3 regions of the Streptomyces sp. NPDC016640 genome follow, and region 2 is predicted to be linked to each of the others. Evidence: riboswitches for the same ligand, from Rfam matches in the RefSeq annotation. Region 2 holds a riboswitch; each other region holds the start of a gene.
What was found. Region 2 has a riboswitch for cobalamin ahead of ACF07S_RS21430 (ABC transporter substrate-binding protein). Riboswitches for the same ligand answer to the same signal wherever they lie in the genome.
Positions count from the first base shown of each region.

Region 1 (6,674 bases), on a different contig from region 2:
GGTGTGCTGGCGGCGTACACGTACTCGTCGGGGCTGCGGGCCCCCGCGCTGATCGCGTTCGTCAAGGACACGCTGATCTACCTCGTGATCGCGGTGGCGATCATCTACATCCCGATCAAGCTGGGCGGCTTCGACGAGATCTTCGCCTCGGCGAGCGAGGCGTACAGCCAGACCAACCCGGCCACGGGCGCGCCGCGCGGGGCGCTGGTGCCGGGTGAGGCGGGCCAGTGGACGTACGCCACGCTGGCGCTGGGCTCGGCGCTCGCACTGTTCATGTACCCGCACTCGATCACCGCGACGCTGTCCTCGCGCAGCCGTGAGGTGATCCGCCGCAACACCACGATCCTGCCGCTGTACTCCCTGATGCTGGGGCTGCTGGCGCTGCTGGGCTTCATGGCGATCGCGGCCGGGGTGAAGGTGGAGAACGGGCAGCTGGCGATCCCGCAGCTGTTCGAGGACATGTTCCCGGACTGGTTCGCGGGTGTGGCCTTCGCGGCGATCGGCATCGGCGCGCTGGTGCCGGCGGCGATCATGTCCATCGCGGCGGCGAACCTGTTCACCCGCAACATCTACAAGGACTTCATCAAGCCGGACGCGACCCCGGCGCAGGAGACCAAGGTTTCCAAGATCGTCTCCCTGCTGGTGAAGGTGGGTGCGCTGGCCTTCGTCCTGACCATGGACAAGACGGTCGCCATCAACTTCCAGCTCCTCGGCGGCATCTGGATCCTGCAGACCTTCCCCGCCCTGGTGGGCGGTCTCTTCACCCGCTGGTTCCACCGCTGGGCGCTGCTCGGCGGCTGGGCGGTCGGCATGGTCTACGGCACGGCCGCCGCGTACGGGGTGGCCTCGCCGACGCAGAAGCACTTCGGCGGCTCGTCGGAGGAGATCCCGGGCATCGGCGAGATCGGCTACATCGGTCTCACCGCCTTCGTGATCAACGTCCTGGTGACGGTGGCCCTGACCTTCGTCATGAGGGCAGTCAAGGCGCCCGAGGGCGTCGACGAGACCAAGCCGCAGGACTACACGGCGGACGCGGGTGACCCCGGCGTCCGGGTGGAGCTCCCGCCGGCCACGGCGGGCAGCTCGCACTGACGCCGCGGACCTCGGGCGACGGGCCGTCGGAGACATCCGGCGGCCCGTCGCCGTACCCGTCCGGCGGCCCCCGTGGACATCGCCGCACAGGGCCCGTCCGCTGGACGGGCCGCTCGGCTTCGGGAAGAGCGACGCCTGCCCCGGCGAGCTCAGGGACGTGGCGAGGCGCGCGGCCGAGGTGCCGGTCGCCGCGGAGAACGGGCCGGTGCCGGGCGGGTGGCCTTCGTGCCCGGCGGCGGTCCGACGGCCGGCACATCCGGGCCCGGCGCGCCGTGCGCTCCGTCCACCGCGTCCACCGCGTCCACGAGCGGCGGGTCCCACCCGCGCCCCCGAGCACGACCGGAACCCTCCGCCGGAGCTGTGCGACCTCACTCTCCCCACCTACGAGTTGACGCTCCGAGAGCAGCGCGACACAACATATGGGATTGCGGGCGGCACCCGACACAAGATGTATGCTCATGCTCGCTGTCGCCGCAGGGGAATCCGGTGCGAATCCGGAACTGTCCCGCAACGGTGTACCCATGCCCGCGCGCCTTCGCGTACGCATGGACGTCAGTCCGAGGACCTGCCGACAGTGCGCCCGGCCGTCCGGTCCGGGTGCATGGACGTCCGGGCCTCGTGGGATGGGCCGGTGGACGCGACGCCGCGTGCGCTCGTGTGCTGCCGCCCGCCCCCGTGAGGCCCCGTGCCGAGCGAGGGAGAGCCACACGTGACCATCGCGCCAGCCGATCCGGCTTCAGCCATCGACGTGACCGAGGGGGCGACGGCCCCGGTGCCGCGCTGCTGCGGACCCTGACCGGGCTGACCGCCGACCTGCCCGACGCCGACCCCGGCCGGGTCGCCGCCGCCGCGCTGCGCGGCCGGTCCGCCGGAGCCGACGAGGCGGAGCTGCGGGAGCTGGCCACCGAGGCGGCGGCCGGGCTCATCTCCGAGGACCCGGTCTACTCCCGGCTCGCGGCCCGCCTGCTGACCGTCGGCATCCGCGCCGAGGCCGCCTCGCAGGGCGTCACGTCGTTCACCGGGTCCGTCGCGACCGGGCACCGCGAGGGGCTGATCGCCGACCGGACCGCCGAGTTCGTCCGGCTGCACGCGGACCGCCTCGACGCACTGATCGACACCCGGGCCGACGACCGCTTCGGCTACTTCGGCCTGCGCACCCTGCACAGCCGCTACCTGCTGCGCCACCCGGTCACCCGCAAGGTCCTCGAGACGCCCCAGCACTTCCTGCTGCGCGTCGCCGCCGGTCTCGCCGAGGACGACACCGCGCGCTCGGTGGACGAGGTCGCCTCGCTCTACCGGCTGATGAGCCGCCTGGACTACCTGCCCTCCTCCCCCACGCTGTTCAACTCCGGTACGCGGCACCCGCAGATGTCGTCCTGCTACCTGCTCGACTCCCCCAAGGACGAGTTGGACTCCATCTACGACCGCTACCACCAGGTGGCCCGCCTCTCCAAGCACGCGGGGGGCATCGGCCTGGCCTACTCCCGCATCCGCTCCCGGGGTTCGCTGATCCGCGGCACCAACGGGCACTCCAACGGCATCGTCCCGTTCCTGAAGACGCTGGACGCCTCGGTCGCCGCGGTCAACCAGGGCGGGCGGCGCAAGGGCGCGGCGGCGGTCTACCTGGAGACCTGGCACTCCGACATCGAGGAGTTCCTGGAGCTGCGCGACAACACCGGTGAGGACGCCCGCCGTACGCACAACCTGAACCTCGCGCACTGGGTGCCGGACGAGTTCATGCGCCGGGTCGACGCGGACGCGCCCTGGTCGCTGTTCTCCCCGGCGGACGTGCCCGAGCTGGTCGACCTGTGGGGCGAGGAGTTCGACGCGGCGTACCGGGCCGCCGAGGCCGCGGGCCTGGCGCGGAAGACGCTCCCGGCCCGCGAGCTGTACGGCCGCATGATGCGCACCCTCGCCCAGACCGGCAACGGCTGGATGACCTTCAAGGACACCGCCAACCGCACCGCCAACCAGACCGCCGAGCCGGGGCAAGTCATCCACTCCTCCAACCTCTGCACGGAGATCCTGGAGGTCACCGACGACGGGGAGACGGCGGTCTGCAACCTGGGGTCGGTCAACCTCGGCGCGTTCGTCGACCCGGCCGCCGGCGACCTCGACTGGGAGCGGCTGGACAGCACCGTACGCACGGCCGTCACCTTCCTCGACCGGGTGGTGGACATCAACTTCTACCCGACCGAGCAGGCGGGCCGCTCCAACGCCCGCTGGCGGCCGGTGGGCCTGGGCGCGATGGGCCTCCAGGACGTCTTCTTCAAGCTGCGCCTGCCCTTCGGCTCGCCCGAGGCGAAGGACCTGTCCACCAGGATCGCCGAGCGGATCATGCTCGCCGCCTACGAGGCCTCCGCCGACCTCGCCGAGCGGGACGGCCCGCTGCCCGCCTGGGAGAAGACCCGCACCGCCCGGGGCGTGCTGCACCCGGACCACTACGGCACGGACCCGGCCTGGCCGGAGCGCTGGGCGGCACTGCGGACGCGGATCGCCTCGGTCGGGATGCGCAACTCGCTGCTCCTGGCGATCGCGCCCACCGCCACCATCGCGTCGATCGCGGGGGCGTACGAGTGCATCGAGCCACAGGTGTCCAACCTGTTCAAGCGCGAGACGCTGTCCGGGGAGTTCCTCCAGGTCAACTCCTACCTGGTCGACGACCTGAAGCGGCTCGGCGTGTGGGACGCGCGCACCCGTGAGGCGCTGCGCGAGGCGGGCGGCTCGGTGCAGGACTTCACGTGGATCCCCGAGGAGGTGCGCCGGCTGTACCGCACGGCATGGGAGATCCCGCAGCGCTCCCTGATCGACATGGCGGCCGCCCGCACCCCGTTCCTGGACCAGGCGCAGTCGCTGAACCTGTTCCTGGAGACGCCGACCATCGGCAAGCTCTCCTCGATGTACGCCTACGCCTGGAAGCAGGGCCTCAAGACCACCTACTACCTCCGTTCCCGCCCGGCGACCCGGATCGCCCGAGCGGCGCGCGCGTCCGTCCCCGTTCCGCGGGCGGCCGACCCCGAGGCCGTCGCCTGCTCCCTGGAAAACCCCGAGTCCTGCGAGGCCTGCCAGTAATGCCCACCCGCCGCCCGACCACCACCCCTGGAGGACGGCGCTCCGCGCCGACTGTGATGACGACGAAGAACCTGCTCGACCCGGGCTTCGAACTGACGCTGCGCCCCATGCGCTACCCCGACTTCTACGACCGCTACCGGGACGCCATCAAGAACACCTGGACCGTGGAGGAGGTCGATCTCCACTCCGACGTGGCCGACCTCGCCAGGCTGAGCCCCGCCGAACAGCACCTCATCGGCCGGCTCGTGGCCTTCTTCGCCACCGGCGACTCCATCGTGGCGAACAACCTGGTGCTCACCCTCTACAAGCACATCAACTCCCCCGAGGCGCGGCTGTACCTGTCGCGACAGCTCTTCGAGGAGGCGGTGCACGTCCAGTTCTATCTGACCCTGCTGGACACCTACCTGCCCGACCCGGAGGACCGGACGGCGGCCTTCGCGGCCGTGGAGAACATCCCGTCCATCCGGGAGAAGGCCGAGTTCTGCTTCCGGTGGATGGACTCGGTGGAGAAGCTCGACCGGCTCGCGACCCGGGCCGACCGCCGCCGCTTCCTGCTGAACCTGATCTGCTTCGCCGCGTGCATCGAGGGCCTGTTCTTCTACGGTGCCTTCGCCTACGTGTACTGGTTCCGCAGCCGGGGCCTGCTGCACGGCCTGGCGACCGGCACCAACTGGGTGTTCCGCGACGAGACGATGCACATGTCCTTCGCCTTCGACGTGGTCGACACCGTGCGCAAGGAGGAGCCGGAGCTGTTCGACGGGCAGCTGGAGCGGCAGGTCACCGACATGCTGCGCGAGGCGGTCGAGGCGGAGCTGCAGTTCGCGCGTGACCTGTGCGGGGACGGGCTGCCGGGCATGAACACCGAGTCGATGCGGCAGTACCTGGAGTGCGTCGCCGACCAGCGCCTCGTCCGGCTGGGCTTCGCTCCGGTGTACGGCTCGGAGAACCCGTTCTCCTTCATGGAGCTCCAGGGCGTCCAGGAGCTGACGAACTTCTTCGAGCGGCGCCCGTCCGCGTACCAGGTCGCCGTGGAGGGCACGGTCGACCTGGACGAGGACTTCTGAGACCCCGCCGTCGGCCCGGCCGGCGGACCCGTGCTGCGCCGCGGCACGGGCTTCACCCTCCGGGTGGAACCCGGTCGCGGGCGTCCGGCGGCGGACCTCATCGCCGTGCCCACCGGTTCGCAACCACGCCCGCCGGCGGACGTCCTGCGGCCCGGAGGCCGCCCGAACGCCCGCCGGCGGGCGGGTCTCACCGTGTGACCGGCCTGAGCAGCAGCCGGTTCGGATGCAGCGTGATGCCGATGCGCGGGTCGTCGTCGGACTCGGCCACCCGCTCGAAGCGGTACCGGTGGGCCAGGGACGCCGTGATCAGCGTCAGCAGGGCCATCGAGAAGTGGTCACCCGGGCACTTGCGATTGCCCACGCCGAAAGGACGCATGGCATATTTCGGAATGCTCTGGGAGCGTTCCGGGAGCCACCGGTCGGGATCGAACTCCAGGTGACGCTCGTACGACGCGGGATCGCGCTGGATCGCGTACGGGCTGTAGATGATGTCCGCCCCGGCCGGAATGCGATAGCCGCCGAGTTCCGTTTCGGTCACCGCCCGGCGGGTCAGGATCCAGACGGCGGGACGCAGACGCATTGCCTCGACGACGACATTGTTGGTGTGCGACAGCCGGTGGACGTCCCGTAATGCCACAGGGCGCCCACCCGTCACGGCTTCTACTTCGTCGCGCACCTTGTCCCCGTGTTCCGGGTGCACGGCGAGCATGTAGAGCAGCGACATGATCGTGGACGAGATCGTCTCGCCTCCGGGGGTGAGTATCGCGACCACCTGGTCGTGGATCTCCTGTTCCCCGATGGGGTCGCCATTGTCGTCCTTCGCCTCCAGCAAAGTCGTCAGCAAATCGTCCGGCTTTTGACCGGATGCGCGGCGCTCGGCCACGATCTCGTCGACGAGGAGGTGCAGATCGGCCAGCGCCCGGTTGAATTCGCGATGGGCCGGGATCGGCAGCTTGTAGAGCGGTCCGAGCGGCACCACCATCCGCTGGTACATCCCGCGGAAGACGGTGGCGAGGGCGGCGCACAGGCGCTCGGCCCGCTCGTCCATGAACCTGCTGCGCAACAGGCAGCGGGCCGCGACGCGCACCGCGACCCGGTAGGACTCGGCGGTGCAGTCCAGGGTCCGCCCGGGGACCCACCGCTCGGTCAGGGCGTGCACCTCCTCCTCCATGACCGGGCCGTAGCCGGGTATGGCGCCGAGCCGGAAGGCGGGCTGGATGGTGCGTCGCTGGCGCCGGTGCAGCGGGCCGTTGGCGGTGGCCACGCCCTCCTTCCCGAGCAGGTCCTCCAAGGACTCCCACAGGGGGCCGGAGATGATGTAGTCGGGGCTCAGCGCCAGCGCCCCGGTGAGGGCGGGGGTGGTCACGGCGTACACCGTCTTCGGACCGAGCTTCAGGCGCACCACGTCGCCGTGGTCGCGCAGCCGGCACATGAAGGCCAGCGGAT
Region 1 is NZ_JBIBRG010000001.1:179,115-185,788, forward strand. It holds gene mctP (monocarboxylate uptake permease MctP) at 1-1,092, shown strand, start outside; cobalamin riboswitch at 1,508-1,680, shown strand; partial or broken gene ACF07S_RS00845 (ribonucleoside-diphosphate reductase subunit alpha) at 1,802-4,164, shown strand; gene ACF07S_RS00850 (ribonucleotide-diphosphate reductase subunit beta) at 4,221-5,228, shown strand; gene ACF07S_RS00855 (cytochrome P450) at 5,416-6,674, opposite strand, start outside.
Region 1: linked by a shared signal. The riboswitch ahead of ACF07S_RS00845 (ribonucleoside-diphosphate reductase subunit alpha) and the one ahead of ACF07S_RS21430 (ABC transporter substrate-binding protein) in region 2 are both predicted to bind cobalamin.

Region 2 (6,674 bases):
CGCCTTCGTCACCGAACCCGGCACGGTGGACACCGCCGCCGTGACCGCCCCGCTGCTGGAGCACTACCGGCGGCGCGGGGAGGCGTACGAGCGGTGCCTCGCCGACCTGCTGAAGGGCTTCGACTCGGCCGATCCGGCCGTCGTCGCCCGTGCCGCGACCGTCAGCGCCGCGCTGTCCCAGGAGGTGCTGCCCAAGGCGACGTTCGGCAGCCTGCTCGCCCACCGCGAGCGGTTCGACGCCGACGGCGTCTTCGTCGCGCACACCGGCTGTCTGACCGGCTACCTCTTCGTGCGCCGCCCGGGCGCCGACGTCAAGTCCGAACTGTCCGCGTTCTTCCACTCGCTCGGCCACCAGTGTTCCTTCGCCCAAGGAGGCTACGGGTGATCCACCCCCACATCGCCGACGCCCTGAAGGTCCCCGACCTGGTCCGGCTCACCGACACGGTGGTCCTGCTCCGGTTCGAGTCGATGAAGATCTACTCGGCGCTCGCCGCCGTCCGTCATCTGCTCGGCCGGGGCACGGTCCGCCCGGGCCAGACCCTGATCGACAGCTCCAGCGGCATCTACGCCTACGCGCTCGCGCTGGCCTGCCACCGGTACGGGATGCGGTGCCACATCGTCGCCTCCACCACCGTCGACGCCACCACACTGGCCCAGCTGGAGATCCTCGGCGCCGTCGTCGAACAGGTCCGGCCGTCGCGGAACCTGAAACTCGACCAGGAGTTACGGGTGCGGCGGGTGCGCGAGATCCTGGCCGAACGCCCGGACTGCCACTGGATGCGCCAGTACCACGACGACATCCACTACCTCGGCTACCACGAGGTCGCCGACCGGATCGCGGCGGCGTTCCCCTCCACCGCGCTGACCGTCGTCGGCGGAGTGGGATCCGGCGCGTCGACCGGCGGCATCGTGGAGCGTCTGCGGGCCGCGGAGTCCTCCGTGCGGCTGGTCGGCGTCCAGCCCTTCGGCAGCGTCACCTTCGGCAGTCAGGACCACCACGACCCGGAAGCGATCATCGCCGGCATCGGGTCGTCCATCGTCTTCGACAACGTCCGCCACCACCTCTACGACGCCGTGCACTGGCTGGACTTCACCCACGCGATGTCCGGCGCGGTCGCCCTGCTGCGCGACCACGCCGTCTTCGCCGGGCTGTCCACCGGCGCCGGGTACCTGGCCGCGACGTACGAGGCCCGTCGTCACCCCGACCGGCTGCACGTGGTGATCGGCGCCGACACCGGCCACCGCTACGTGGAACGCGTCTTCGCCCGGCACGCGCAGGCCCTGGACCCCGCCGCGCTGAAACCCGTGGAGGTCCGCGACCCGGAGGGGATGACCATGCCCTGGTCGAGGCTGGAGTGGCGGCGGGCCGCGTGCCCGGCGCGCTGGAAGGAGCGTGCCGCGTGACCGTCGTCTGCCTGGAGTCGCTGACCTTCGGACTCGGACACCTGTCGCGCGCCGCCGGCCTGTTCGGCGAGCGGCTGCTGCTGCTGACCCGCGATCCCTCGTACTACGCCCACGAACTGGACCGGCTGCCCGCCGGCTGCCTCGACGTGCTCGAGACCGACACCTTCGACGTGGAGCGGGTGGCCGGGCTGCTGCGCCGGACCCCGGACCTGCGCGGTCTGATCAGTTCCACCGACACCTGGACACTGGTCGGGGCCGACCTCACCGCGCGCCTGGGCCTGCCCGGGCTCGACCCCGCGGTGCTGCGGCTGACCCGGGACAAGGCCGCCGTACGCAACCGGCTGCACGAGGCCGGCCTCACGCGCGGACGGGCCGTGGAGGCCGCCGGTGAGGCCGCGGAGGCACGGAAGCCGGTGCTCGAGGAGGTGGGGCTGCCGGCGATCCTGAAGGACACGGCGGGCACCGGCAGCCAGAACGTCTGGCTGGTGCGGGACGAGCGGGAACTGGACCGGTCCCTGTACCAGGCGGCGCGGCGGGACCTGAAGGGCCGGCTGTTCGCCGAGCCCTACTTCAGCGGCCCGGTCTACAGCGCCGAGACCCTCACCTGGGCGGGCCGTACCCGTCTCCTCGGCGTCTCCAGCAGGCTCATGTCGCCGGAGCCGTACTTCCGCGAGGAGATCACCGCCTTCCCCGTGGCCTTCCCGGAGGCGCGGCGGGCCTCGCTGGAGCGGTGGCTCGGCGAGGTGCTGGCCGCCATCGGGTACACCGACCGCTTCGCGCACGTGGAGTTCGTGCTGACCGCCGGCGGTCCCGAGGTGGTGGAGATCAATCCCAGGATCGGGGGCGCGCTGGTCGGCGAGGGGCTGTGCCGGGCGCTCGGCGTCAACGTGTACGAGGCGATGATCGAGGCCGCGCTGGGCCGCCGCCCCGCCTTGATGGACGTCGAACCGCCCGGCGGCCCGGCCGTGGCCTTCGTCCTGGGCTACCCGGCCGCGCCCGGCGTGTTCACCGGCGTCGCCGGGCTCGACCGGCTGGCGGACATGCCGGGCTCGCCCGCCTGGTACCCGGTCAAGTCGGTCGGTGACCGCGTCGAGCACCTGGACGACAGCCGCGGGTACGCGGGCATCGTCTACGCCGAGGCCGAGACCGCCGAACTCGCCACGCACCGGGCGGTGGCCGCCGCGGGCGCCCTGCGCGTCCTCACCGCGCCGTTCCCCGAGCCGGCCCGCCCGGAGACCTCCGGTGGGTGAACGCGCCCGGCGGGAGGGGACGTCGCGGGGGACGCTGTTCCCGCTCGACGGTCCGCTGCGCTTCCTGCTGCTCAGCTCGTTCCTGATCCCGCTCGGCAGTTTCATGGTCCTGCCGTTCATGTCGGTGTTCCTGCACGAACGGCTGGGGATGGGCCTCGGCGCGGTCGGCGTCGTGCTGGCCGTGGCGTCCCTCGTGCAGTTCTCCGGCGGCGTCGTCGGCGGGGCGCTGGCGGACCGGATCGGGCTGCGCCGCACGATGCTCTGGGCGCTGGTCGTGCGCACGGCCGGATTCGCCGGCTTCCTGGCGGCGCTGCGCTGGCCGCCGCTGGCCGTCGGCGCGCTGGTCCTCACCTGCTGCGGCGCCGCGCTCTACCTGCCCGCCAACAAGGCGTACCTGGTGCACGGCGTGGACGAGGAGCGCCGCCCGGCGTTCCTGTCGGCGGGCAACGCGGCGCTCAACGCGGGCATGGCGGTGGGCCCGTTGGTGGCCGGGCCCTTCGTGCTGTCCTCGCCCGGCCATCTGTTCGCGGTCGTCACCGGGCTGTTCCTCGCGGTCGCCGCGGGCCACGCACGGCTCCCCGAAGTGGGCGAGGACCGCCGCCCGTCCGCCGCGGGCACCGCCCGGCCGGGCCTGCTGACCGGCGTGGCCGTCCTGCCGTTCGCCGCCAACGCACTGGCGTTCTACCTCTACTTCCACTTCCAGCACTTCCTGGCGGTGTACGCCGTCGAGCGTGCCTCCGGCGCCTTCTACAGCATGGTGCTGCTGCTCTGCTTCTCCCTGGTCATCATCGTGCAGCCGCTCGCGTCCGGCCTGATCCGGCGGATGCCGTACGCCCTCGCCCTGGCCGCCGGTTTCACGGCGCTGGGAGCCGGGCTGGCCGTGCTGGCGGCCGGTACCCGGACGGCGCTCCTGGCGGGCGGGGCGCTGATCACCCTGGGCGACATCGTGCTGTTCCTGAAGAACGACCTGGAGGCACTGCGCCACAGCCCCCGTTCCGACGCCGTGGTCTTCGGCCAGCAGCGGCTGGCCGCGGGCCTGGGCGCCTGCGCGAGCGGAGTGCTGGGCGGTCAGCTCTACGGCCTGGGCGAACGCGCCGGTCACACCGGGTCGTTCTGGCTGCTCGCCGCCGCGCAGTGCCTGCTGCTTCCCCCTCTCCTGCTGACGCTGCGCCGCTTCGCGGCCCGGCGTCCCCTCCCCCACGGCGACGACGAAGGAGCACTGACACCGCATGACACGGACGGGCGGATTCCAGGACGATGACTTCTGGACCGAGTTCCACGACTTCCTCTTCTCCGAACAGCGCCACGCCCAGGCCGAGGAGCTGCTGGACACCTCTCCCCTGCTGGCCTTCGCGCCCGGGTCCCGGGTGCTGGACCTGTGCTGCGGGCCGGGGGTGTTCACCGTGCCGCTCGCCCTTCGCGGCCACCGGGTGACCGGGGTGGACCTCAGCCCGGCCATGCTGGAGCGCGCGCGCGAGCGGGCGGCGGACGCCGGCGCCCGCGTCACCCATGTGCGGGCCGACGCACGCCGGTTCGAGCAGCCGGGCGGCTTCGACGTCGTCCTCAACATGTTCACGTCCTTCGGGTACTTCGAGGACCCCGCCGACAACGCGCGCGTGCTGCGCGTCATGCACGACTGCCTGGCGGCCGGCGGCACCCTCGTCCTGGACCTCGCCGGCAAGGAACTGCTGGCCCGCAGGGTCACCCCGCCCAAAGTGGTGCGGCGCGGTGACGACCTGATGGTGCAGACCGACACCGTGCTGGACGACTGGGCGCGGTTGCGCAGCGACTGGGTGCTGGTCCGGGGCGAGCGGGTGACGCGCGCCACACTGGTGTGGTTCGTGTACAGCGCGGTGGAGTTGCGGCGGATGGCCGAGGAGGCGGGGTTCGAGCACGTGGAGGTCTTCGGCGGCTTCGACGGCCGTCCCTACGACGAGAACGCGGACCGGCTCGTCCTGCGGGCGGTCCGCGGAGGCTGACGGCTGCCGGGCGCGCGGGGTGATCCGCGCGCCCTTTCACCTCCGGGCCGGGGAACCGTACTATCACCAGGTCATCGCCGCGACGGGAGACAGGAAGCCGGTGCGAATCCGGCACGGTCCCGCCACTGTGACCGGGGAGTGCACCCCCTCGACACGCCACTGCGCGCCGCGCGGGAAGGCCGGGGGAACGTCGATCCGGGAGTCAGGACACTGGCCTGTCGCGGGCCCGTTCCGAGGAGCGCGGACTCCAGGAGGCTTCACGTGTCCCCCCTGCTCATCCCTGCCCGCACACGCCGGTCCCTGCGCGCCGCGGTCGCGGCCGTCGTCCTGCCGGCGACCCTGCTGACCGCCGGCTGCGGCCCGTCCGGCGACGGCGCGCACGAAGGGAGGGCCGCCGCGGCGGCCCCCGAGGGTTTTCCCGTCACCATCGACAACTGCGGTGTGCGCACGACGTACGACAGGCCGCCGGCCCGGGTGGTCACCATCCACCAGCACCCCGCCGAGCTGATGCTCGCCCTGGGCCTGAAGGACCGCATGGTCGGCACCGCCTTCCCCGACTCGGCCGTCCTGCCCGAGCTGAGGCGGGACTTCGAGGAGGTACCGCAACTGGCCGAGAGGGAACCGTCCTTCGAGGCCGTGCTGGACGCCGAACCCGATCTCGTCTACGGCGGCTACGGCAGCGCCTTCGCCGAGAACGAGGGCCGCTCCCGCACGGCATTCGCCGACGCCGGCATCGACACCCACCTCAACCGCGAGTACTGCGGCGAGAAGCGGGTGACGATGGAGGACACCTACGCCGAGATCCGCACCGTCGGCCGGATCTTCGGCGTCCCCGGCCGGGCCGAGCGGCTGGTCGCCGATCTGCGGAGCCGGGTGGGCGAGGCCGCCGCCGCGGTCGGGGGCGAGCCCGAGGTGCCCGTCTTCGTGTACGACAGCGGCGACAAGAGCGCCTTCACCGCGGGCGGCAGGAGCCTGGGCACCGAGCTGATCCGGCTGGCCGGCGGCCGCAACGTGTTCGGCGACCTCGACGACGTCTTCGGGGACGTCTCCTGGGAGCAGGTCGTCGAACGCCGGCCCGAGGTCATCGCCGTCTACGACTACGCCGGCGCCGGAAGCGTCGAGCGGAAGAAGGAGTTCCTGCGCTCCCAGCCGGCCCTCGCCGACGTGCCCGCCGTGCGCAACGAGCGGTTCGTCGTCCTGCCGCTGACCTCCACCCTGGTCGGCATCCGCTCGGCCTACGCCGTCGAGGACCTGGCCCGCGGACTGCACCCCGGGAGCTTCCGGTGACCCGCCCCGCCGTCGAGGCGCCCGCCGGGCCGGCCGCGCCGCCCGAGACGTCCGCCGGGCGGGCGACAACGGGCCGCACGTCCCTGGTCGTCACGCTCGTCGTCCTGGCCGCGCTGCTCGGGGCCTCCGCCACGGCGGGCCTGGCGATCGGCTCGGTGGAGGTGCCGCCCGGCCAGGTGTGGGACATCGTCACGCACGCGCTGGGCGCCGGCCGGACGGCGCCCGAGTGGTCGCGGGCGCGCGAGACGATCGTGCTGGACGTGCGGGCGCCGCGCGTGCTGCTCGGCGCGGTGACCGGCGCCGGGCTGGCGGTCGTGGGCACCGCGCTGCAGGCCCTGGTGCGCAACCCGCTCGCCGAGCCCTACCTCCTGGGGGTCTCCTCCGGGGCGTCCCTCGGCGCGGTCGCGGTGATCGTCTTCGGGGTCGGCGTGTTCGGGCCGCTGTCGCTGTCGGCCGCCGCGTTCACGGGCGCGCTGGGCGCGCTGCTGCTCGTCTACGCCACCGCCCGCACCGGCGGACGCATCTCCTCGATGCGGCTGGTGCTGTCCGGGGTGGCGATCGCCGCGGTGCTCACCGCCGTGCTGGACCTGCTGCTGCTGACCACCGACCGGGGCAACGAGACCCGCGCGGTGCTCGCCTGGACCCTCGGCGGTCTCGGCGGCGTCGGCTGGGAGGCGCTGTGGCTGCCGGGCCTGGCCGTGCTCCTGGGCATCGGCGTCCTGATGACGCAGGCCCGCAACCTGAATCTGCTGCT
Region 2 is NZ_JBIBRG010000010.1:121,719-128,392, forward strand. It holds gene ACF07S_RS21405 (hypothetical protein) at 1-385, shown strand, start outside; gene ACF07S_RS21410 (cysteine synthase family protein) at 382-1,404, shown strand; gene ACF07S_RS21415 (ATP-grasp domain-containing protein) at 1,401-2,654, shown strand; gene ACF07S_RS21420 (MFS transporter) at 2,647-3,915, shown strand; gene ACF07S_RS21425 (class I SAM-dependent methyltransferase) at 3,884-4,633, shown strand; cobalamin riboswitch at 4,685-4,867, shown strand; gene ACF07S_RS21430 (ABC transporter substrate-binding protein) at 4,895-5,920, shown strand; gene ACF07S_RS21435 (FecCD family ABC transporter permease) at 5,917-6,674, shown strand, end outside.

Region 3 (6,674 bases), 140 kb from region 2:
CCCGATCGCGCCCCCGCCCACGCCGAGCACGACCACGGCCACGGCCCCGGTCGACGCCCCCGACGAGATGCCCAGCAGGTAGGGGTCGGCCAGTGCGTTGCGGGTGACGGCCTGCAGCACGGCCCCGCACGTCGCGAGTGAGGCGCCGACCAGCGCCGCCATGAGCACACGCGGAACGCGCAGGTCCCAGACGAGGGAGTCGACCAGGCGGGGCAGCGGCTCGACGTCGAGGCCGAGACGGGGGCCCACCACCCGCGCCAGATCGGTGTAGCCGACATCGGCGACACCGATCCGTACCGACACCGCCAGTGACCCGGCCAGCACCACTGCGCCGATCAGGAGCAGCACGGCCTGCGACAGGCCGGAAGGGCCGGGGAGCGGTGACACGGGCGGCGTCCTGGCGGAGGCCGCGCGCCCGTGCTCCCGGGCGGCCGGGTGGAGCAGGTCCACCGTGCCCGGCACGCCGGCCGGCGCGTCCGCGCTAGCGGACATACCCGAGTTCCTCCATGCCCTCGATCAGCAGCCCGAGGGTGTGCGTGGTGCGCACCGAGGGATCCATCTCGATGCCGGGTACCTCGATGATCCGGTTCTTCTCGACCGCGGTCAGCTTGGACACCAGCGTGTCCTCGCGCATCATCTTCAGCTTCTCCTCGGCGCTGTCACCGGGGGCTCCGCGTTCGGAGAGGTCGCCGACCACGATGAAGTCGGGGTCGCGGTCGGCGATCTGCTCCCAGGAGACCTCCGGCCACTCCTCGGCGACGTCGTCGAAGGCGTTCCTCGCGCCCACGAGCCTGCTCATCTCGCTGGGCAGTCCGCTCTTTCCGGCTACGTACGGCAGCCCGTTGTAGACCGAGTACAGCCATACGACGGTCGGTTCGCCCTCGACCCTCTTCCCGGTCTCGGCCGCCTTGCCCACCACGGCCCGCTGCTCGGCGACCAGCTCGGCCGCCCGGTCCTCGACGCCGAAGATCCTGCCGTAGTTCTCGTAGTCGCCGAAGAGGAGGTCGAACGGGGTCTTGTCCGGGGCGTTGTGTTTCGGACACTCCACGGCGCTCACATAGGAGGGCAGTTCCAGTTCGGCGAGTTCCTCACGGGTGCCGACCCGGTCCTTGGCGTAGAGGTCGTCGAAGGAGGCGATGACGATGTCGGGAGCGGCCGCGCGCAGCTGTTCGCCGGTGAGGACCTTGGGGCTGAGCACCGGCACCTGGGCGTAGGCTTCCCGGTACTCCTTGGCGATCTTCGTCTTCAGGTTCGCGGTTCCGGCCATGCGGTCCCCGAGCCCGAGTTCCAGCAGCGTCTCCGTGGCGGACTGGTCCAGGGCGACGGCGCGCTTCGGCGGTTCGTCGAAGGAGAGCTTCCGGCCGCAACTCGTCACGGTCGTCGTCCGCGCGGCCGCTTTGTCCGCGGAGCCGTCGGCGGAGGACTCCCCCGACGATGAGCAGCCGACGGCCGTGAGAGCGAGCGTGGCCAGAGCGACGCCTAATCGTGCGGGGTGGCGCATGGGTTCCTCCGGTCTGGAAGAGGCCGTGATGCCGATCATGCAGGGAGCTCGGTCGGGTTGGCGGCTACTCTAGCGACAACGATTTTCATCACGCTAGCCCCCCGGGGGGTGACGCGGTGGCGGGCTCGGACACTCCGCCGTGTGCCGGCAGCCGCCAACGGCCCCGAGCGCGCCTGTGGTCGGCGGGACCACGGGTCGCCCCCGAAGCCGGTCCGGCCGCGGCCGCGCACCATCCGACCAGGTCCACGAACGACAGGAGCGTCACGACGTGCCGACCCCACTCATACCGACCACGGCGTCGGAGGACACCCCCGGAAAGCAGCGGCCCCTCCTGCTCGACGCCGCCTTCCTACGGCTCTGGACGGGCGCCACAGCCTCGGGTCTGGCGACCTGGGCCCTGCCGTTCGTGCTGGGGTTCGCGGTGCTCGACCGCACGCTCGACGTCACCGATCTCGGCCTGCTGCTCGCGGCACGCACCGCGGGATTCCTCGCCGCGGTGCCCGTCGCCGGAGTACTGGCCGACCGGCACTCCCGCCGGGGCGTCGTGCTGTGGGCGGGACTGGCGGCGGGAGTCGCGGCACCGCTGATCGCCGCCGGACTCGGCCGCTCGGTCCTGCTGATGGCGTCGGCCGCCGCCCTGGCCGGCGCGGGTCAGGGCGCCTGCCGGCCCGCCTTCCAGGCCCTGACCGCCGAGGTCGTCGATGCCGGCCGCAGGCAGCAGGCCAACGCCGCCATGACGCTCGCGGTCAGGGTCACCACCCTGACGGGGCCTTCACTGACCGCCCTGCTCGCCGTGTTCCTCGGCACCCGCGCCCTGCTGCTCGGCATCGGCCTGCTGTGGCTCGTCGCCGCCCTCCTGCCCGGACCGGGCGCACATGCCGGCACCGGGACCGAGGGCGCTCCCTGCGCCGAACGTCCCCAACGGGTGTCGTTCCTGGCCGAGTTCGCCGACGGCGTCCGTGAAGCCCGCAGGCACCCGTGGTTCGTCGCCGGACTGGCGGCCCTGACGGCCGTCATAGCCACCGGCTACTCCGCGACCGGCGTCGCCCTGCCCCTGGTCAGCCGCGACGAGTACGGCACCGAGGTCGTGCTCGCGGGTGCGATGACCGCCTACACCGCCGGTGCGCTGGCCGCGGCCCTGCTCGTCGCCCGCTGGCGCCCGCGATCGGCGGGCTGGACCGCTCTGGCGGGCCTCGCCGCCTACGGCTTCGCCCCGCTGAGCCTGATGGTCCCCGTGCACCCCGTGGTGGTGATGACCGCCTACGCCGTCGCCGGCATCGGCATCGAGCTGTTCAACGTGCCGTGGTTCACCGCGACCCAGCGCGAGGTCGCACCGGACAAGCTCGCCCGGGTTTCCTCGTTGGACTTCCTGCTCTCCTACGGCCTCGCCCCGGTCGGGCTCGTCCTCATCGCGCCGGCCATCGACGCCTTCGGCACCCGCGCCGTCCTCGCGGTCTGCGCACTGACCTGCTTCGCCGCCCCGGCCGTCGCCGCCCTGGTGCCCAGCGCCCGCCACTTCTCCCGCAGGCCCGAGGCGCCGTCCGGAGCCGAGGGGAAAGCCGGGAGCGCCGCCTGATGCGGCAGTCTCGGGTCATGCACTCACTCAGCCACAGCACCCAGCCGTCTGCTCCCCCCACGCCTTCGGGCCTCGTCCCCGGCCGGGTGGCCGGCGAACGGGAGCAGGAGGCCCGCACCCTCCTGTCACGGGACGGAGCCGTCGTCCTCACCGGTTACGAGAACACAGCCGACGCCCTCGCCGTCGCCGCGGCCCGCACCCTGGGCAGCCGTCTGCGGGAGCTGTATCCGCACCGCGTGCGCACCTCCCGTGACGCCGGCCCCGTCCACCTGCACGCCGACAGCTTCGACCTCGTCGTCGACGTCGGCGGCGTACCCGGCAGGCGGCGGCACCCCGACGAGGACCACGTCCTGATCCAGTGCGTCCGGCCCGCTCCCCGCGGAGGCGACTCCTTCGCGCTCGACGCGTACGGCCTCGTCGACGGCCTGGCGTCGACCGACCCCGCCCTCCTGGACTTCCTCACCGGTACCGACGTCGACCTGTACGGCGAGTGGGCGGGGACGCGCGGACTTCCCGCCACCCCACGCGTCGCCCGGCACGTCGAGTACACCCGCACCGGCCGTCGCGTCGTCCGCCGCACCGACGGGGCCGTGCCCCTGCACCGCGACCCGGACACCGACCGGGTACGCGCCATGCTGGCCCGCTTCGACGAGACGGTGCACGCCCTCGAACCGGCCCTACCGCGCTTCCGGCTCGCCGAGGGCGACATCCTCGTCCTCGACAACTACCGCTGCTGGCACGGCCGCGACGCGCACACCGGTGAGCGCACCGTCCGCATCCTCACCCTGCGCACGGCCGACGCCCGCTGAACGTGTCCCCACCGCGGTGGCGCAAACCTGCGCCCCCCAGGGGGAGAAGGCGTGGGAACACACGCTAGGCTGCAAGCGCCTCGTGGGGGAAGTCCGGTCGAAGTCCGGCGCTGACCCGCAACGGTAGGCGGAATCCCGTACGGGATTCCGTGAGCCCGATCACCCGCGGTGGTGAAGCCCCTGTCAATCGCCGTGGACTGCGAGAGGTGCTGCGCACGGGGTCCAGCGCCCGGGCCCGCTCCTTCGATCACGCAGGTGCACGGCCCGAGGCGAAAGCGATCCGCCTGTGGCCACGCTCCGCGACCCCATACCCGCCGTACCGCACCGCACCACGAGCGGCGGGCCCCCACCGCCCCGGCGCGTCCCGTTGCCCCTGCTCGTGACCGGTCTGTGTGTCGCGCTCCCCGTCTCCCTGGTCTGTGGGGCGAGTACCGGGGCGTCGGGGCTCTCCTGGAGCGAGGCGCTGCACTACCTCTGGGCGGGGCTGACCGGTGGGCTCATAGCTCCGGACGAGGTCTCCTCCTACACCATCGTGTGGGAACTGCGCTTCCCGCGCGCCGTGCTGGCCGCGGTGGTCGGCGCCGGTCTGGCGGCCGTGGGCGTCGCCGTCCAGGCCATGGTCCGCAACGCGCTCGCGGACCCGTTCGTCCTCGGCATCTCCTCCGGCGCGGGCGTCGGCGCCAACGCCGTGCTCATCTTCGGCGCCTTCGGCGCGCTCGGTGTCTGGGCGCTGTCCACGGCGGCGTTCCTCTCCGCGCTCGCGGCCATGACGCTGGTGTACGCGATCGCCCGGACCCCGCGGGGGCTGACACCGCTCCGGCTCGTGCTGACCGGTACCGCCATGTACTACGGCTTCTCGGCCGTGACCACGTTCATGGTGTTCGCCGCCGAGCACGGTGAGGCGGCCCGGTCCGCGATGATGTGGCTGCTCGGCAGTCTGGGCGGTGCGAGCTGGTCCTCCGTGCCGGTCGCCGCGGGCGCGGTGCTCGGCGGCCTCGCCCACCTCGGCTTCTCGGCCCGGCGCCTGAACGCCCTGGCGATGGGTGACGAGACCGCTGCCGCGCTGGGGGTGGACCCCGGCCGGCTGCGCAAGGAACTCTTCCTGACGACCGCCGCCGTCACCGGGGCGGTGGTCGCGGTCAGCGGGGCGATCGGCTTCGTGGGCCTGATGGTGCCGCACGCCGCCCGGATGCTGGTCGGGGCGGACCACCGCCGGCTGCTGGCCGTCGCGCCCCCGGCCGGTGCCGTGCTGCTGATCTGGGTCGACGTCCTGTCGCGCGTGGTGCTCGCCCCGGCCGAACTGCCGCTGGGCGTCCTGACGGCGGCGATCGGTGTGCCGTGCTTCGTCCTGCTCATGCGCCGCCGCACCTACACCTTCGGGGGCGTGTGATGCAGGTCGACATCGACACGGTGACCGTGGAGATCTCCGGCACGCGGCTGGTGGAGGACGTATCGCTGCGGGCGGGCAGCGGCCAGTTCGTGGGGCTCGTCGGGCCCAACGGCAGCGGCAAGTCGACCCTGTTGCGATGCGTCTACCGGGCCCTGCGCCCCACGGTTGGTGCGATACGCCTCGACGGCGACGACCTGCTGGCCTTGAACACGCGAGAAAGCGCCCGCCGGCTCGCGGCCCTTCCACAGGAAGCGGTCGCGGAGTTCGACTTCACCGTGGCCGAGGTCGTGGCCATGGGCAGGTTGCCGCACCAGGGTTCGGTGACCCGGGAGACCGGCGAGGACCGGCGCGCGTGTGCCGCCGCGCTGGAGGGAGTCGGCGCCGGCCATCTGGCCGACCGGGGCTTCCTCACGCTCTCCGGCGGTGAGAAGCAACGGGTCCTGATCGCCCGCGCGCTCGCCCAGCAGCCGCAGGTCCTGGTGCTGGACGAGCCCACCAACCACCTGGACATAGCCCAGCAGTTGGAGGTCCTGTCCCTGGTCCGGGCCAGCGGACTGACCGTGCTCGCCGCGCTGCACGACCTCAACCTCGCCGCGCTCCACTGCGACCTCGTCCACGTCATCGACGGCGGGCGGATCGTCGCCTCCGGCGCACCCCACGATGTCCTCACGCCGGTGTTGCTGACCGATGTCTTCGGCGTCCGTGCGCACCGCGTCCCCCATCCCGAAACGGGCGCGGTCCAGCTGCTCTTCGACCGTCTTCCCGCCCAGTAGTTCCCCTCCCCGGTCCACCCTCGAAGGAGTCACCCCCCCATGCCGAACCGCGCACGCCCCGCCGCCCTCGCCCTCGTTCTGGCCTTCGCCGTCACCGGCTGCGGGGCGAGCGTCTCGTCGGAGGAGGGGAAGCGAGACGGCGCCCGGGCGTCCGACGGCCACTATCCGGTCACTGTCGAGAACTGCGGCGAACAGAGAACGTTCGAGAGGGCTCCGCGGCGCGTGGTCACCAACGACGTGGGGATCACCGAGATCATGTTCGCGCTCGGTCTCGAGGACCACATGGCGGGATACGTCATGCCCGACGACAAGGGCGACCTCACGAAGGTGCCGTGGAAGGACGGCTACCGGAAGACCGAGTGGCTCTCGAAGGACCGGATCAACAAGGAGCTGGTCCTGGACGCCCGTGCCGACCTGGTCTTCGCGGGCTGGAACTACGGCTTCAACGAGGGCGAGGGCTTCACGCCCGCCGCGCTGCGACGCCTGGGCATCGACTCGTATCTGCTCAGCGAGTCGTGCCGCAACGGACGGGGCAAGGCACGCGGCGTGATGCCACCGCTCGACGCGCTGTACACGGACCTGCGGAACCTGGGCAAGGTGTTCGACGTCGAGGACAGGGCCGAAA
Region 3 is NZ_JBIBRG010000010.1:257,395-264,068, reverse strand. It holds gene ACF07S_RS22045 (FecCD family ABC transporter permease) at 1-492, opposite strand, end outside; gene ACF07S_RS22040 (ABC transporter substrate-binding protein) at 482-1,501, opposite strand; gene ACF07S_RS22035 (MFS transporter) at 1,770-3,077, shown strand; gene ACF07S_RS22030 (TauD/TfdA family dioxygenase) at 3,095-3,886, shown strand; cobalamin riboswitch at 3,931-4,071, shown strand; gene ACF07S_RS22025 (FecCD family ABC transporter permease) at 4,173-5,276, shown strand; gene ACF07S_RS22020 (ABC transporter ATP-binding protein) at 5,276-6,049, shown strand; gene ACF07S_RS22015 (ABC transporter substrate-binding protein) at 6,089-6,674, shown strand, end outside.
Region 3: linked by a shared signal. The riboswitch ahead of ACF07S_RS22025 (FecCD family ABC transporter permease) and the one ahead of ACF07S_RS21430 (ABC transporter substrate-binding protein) in region 2 are both predicted to bind cobalamin.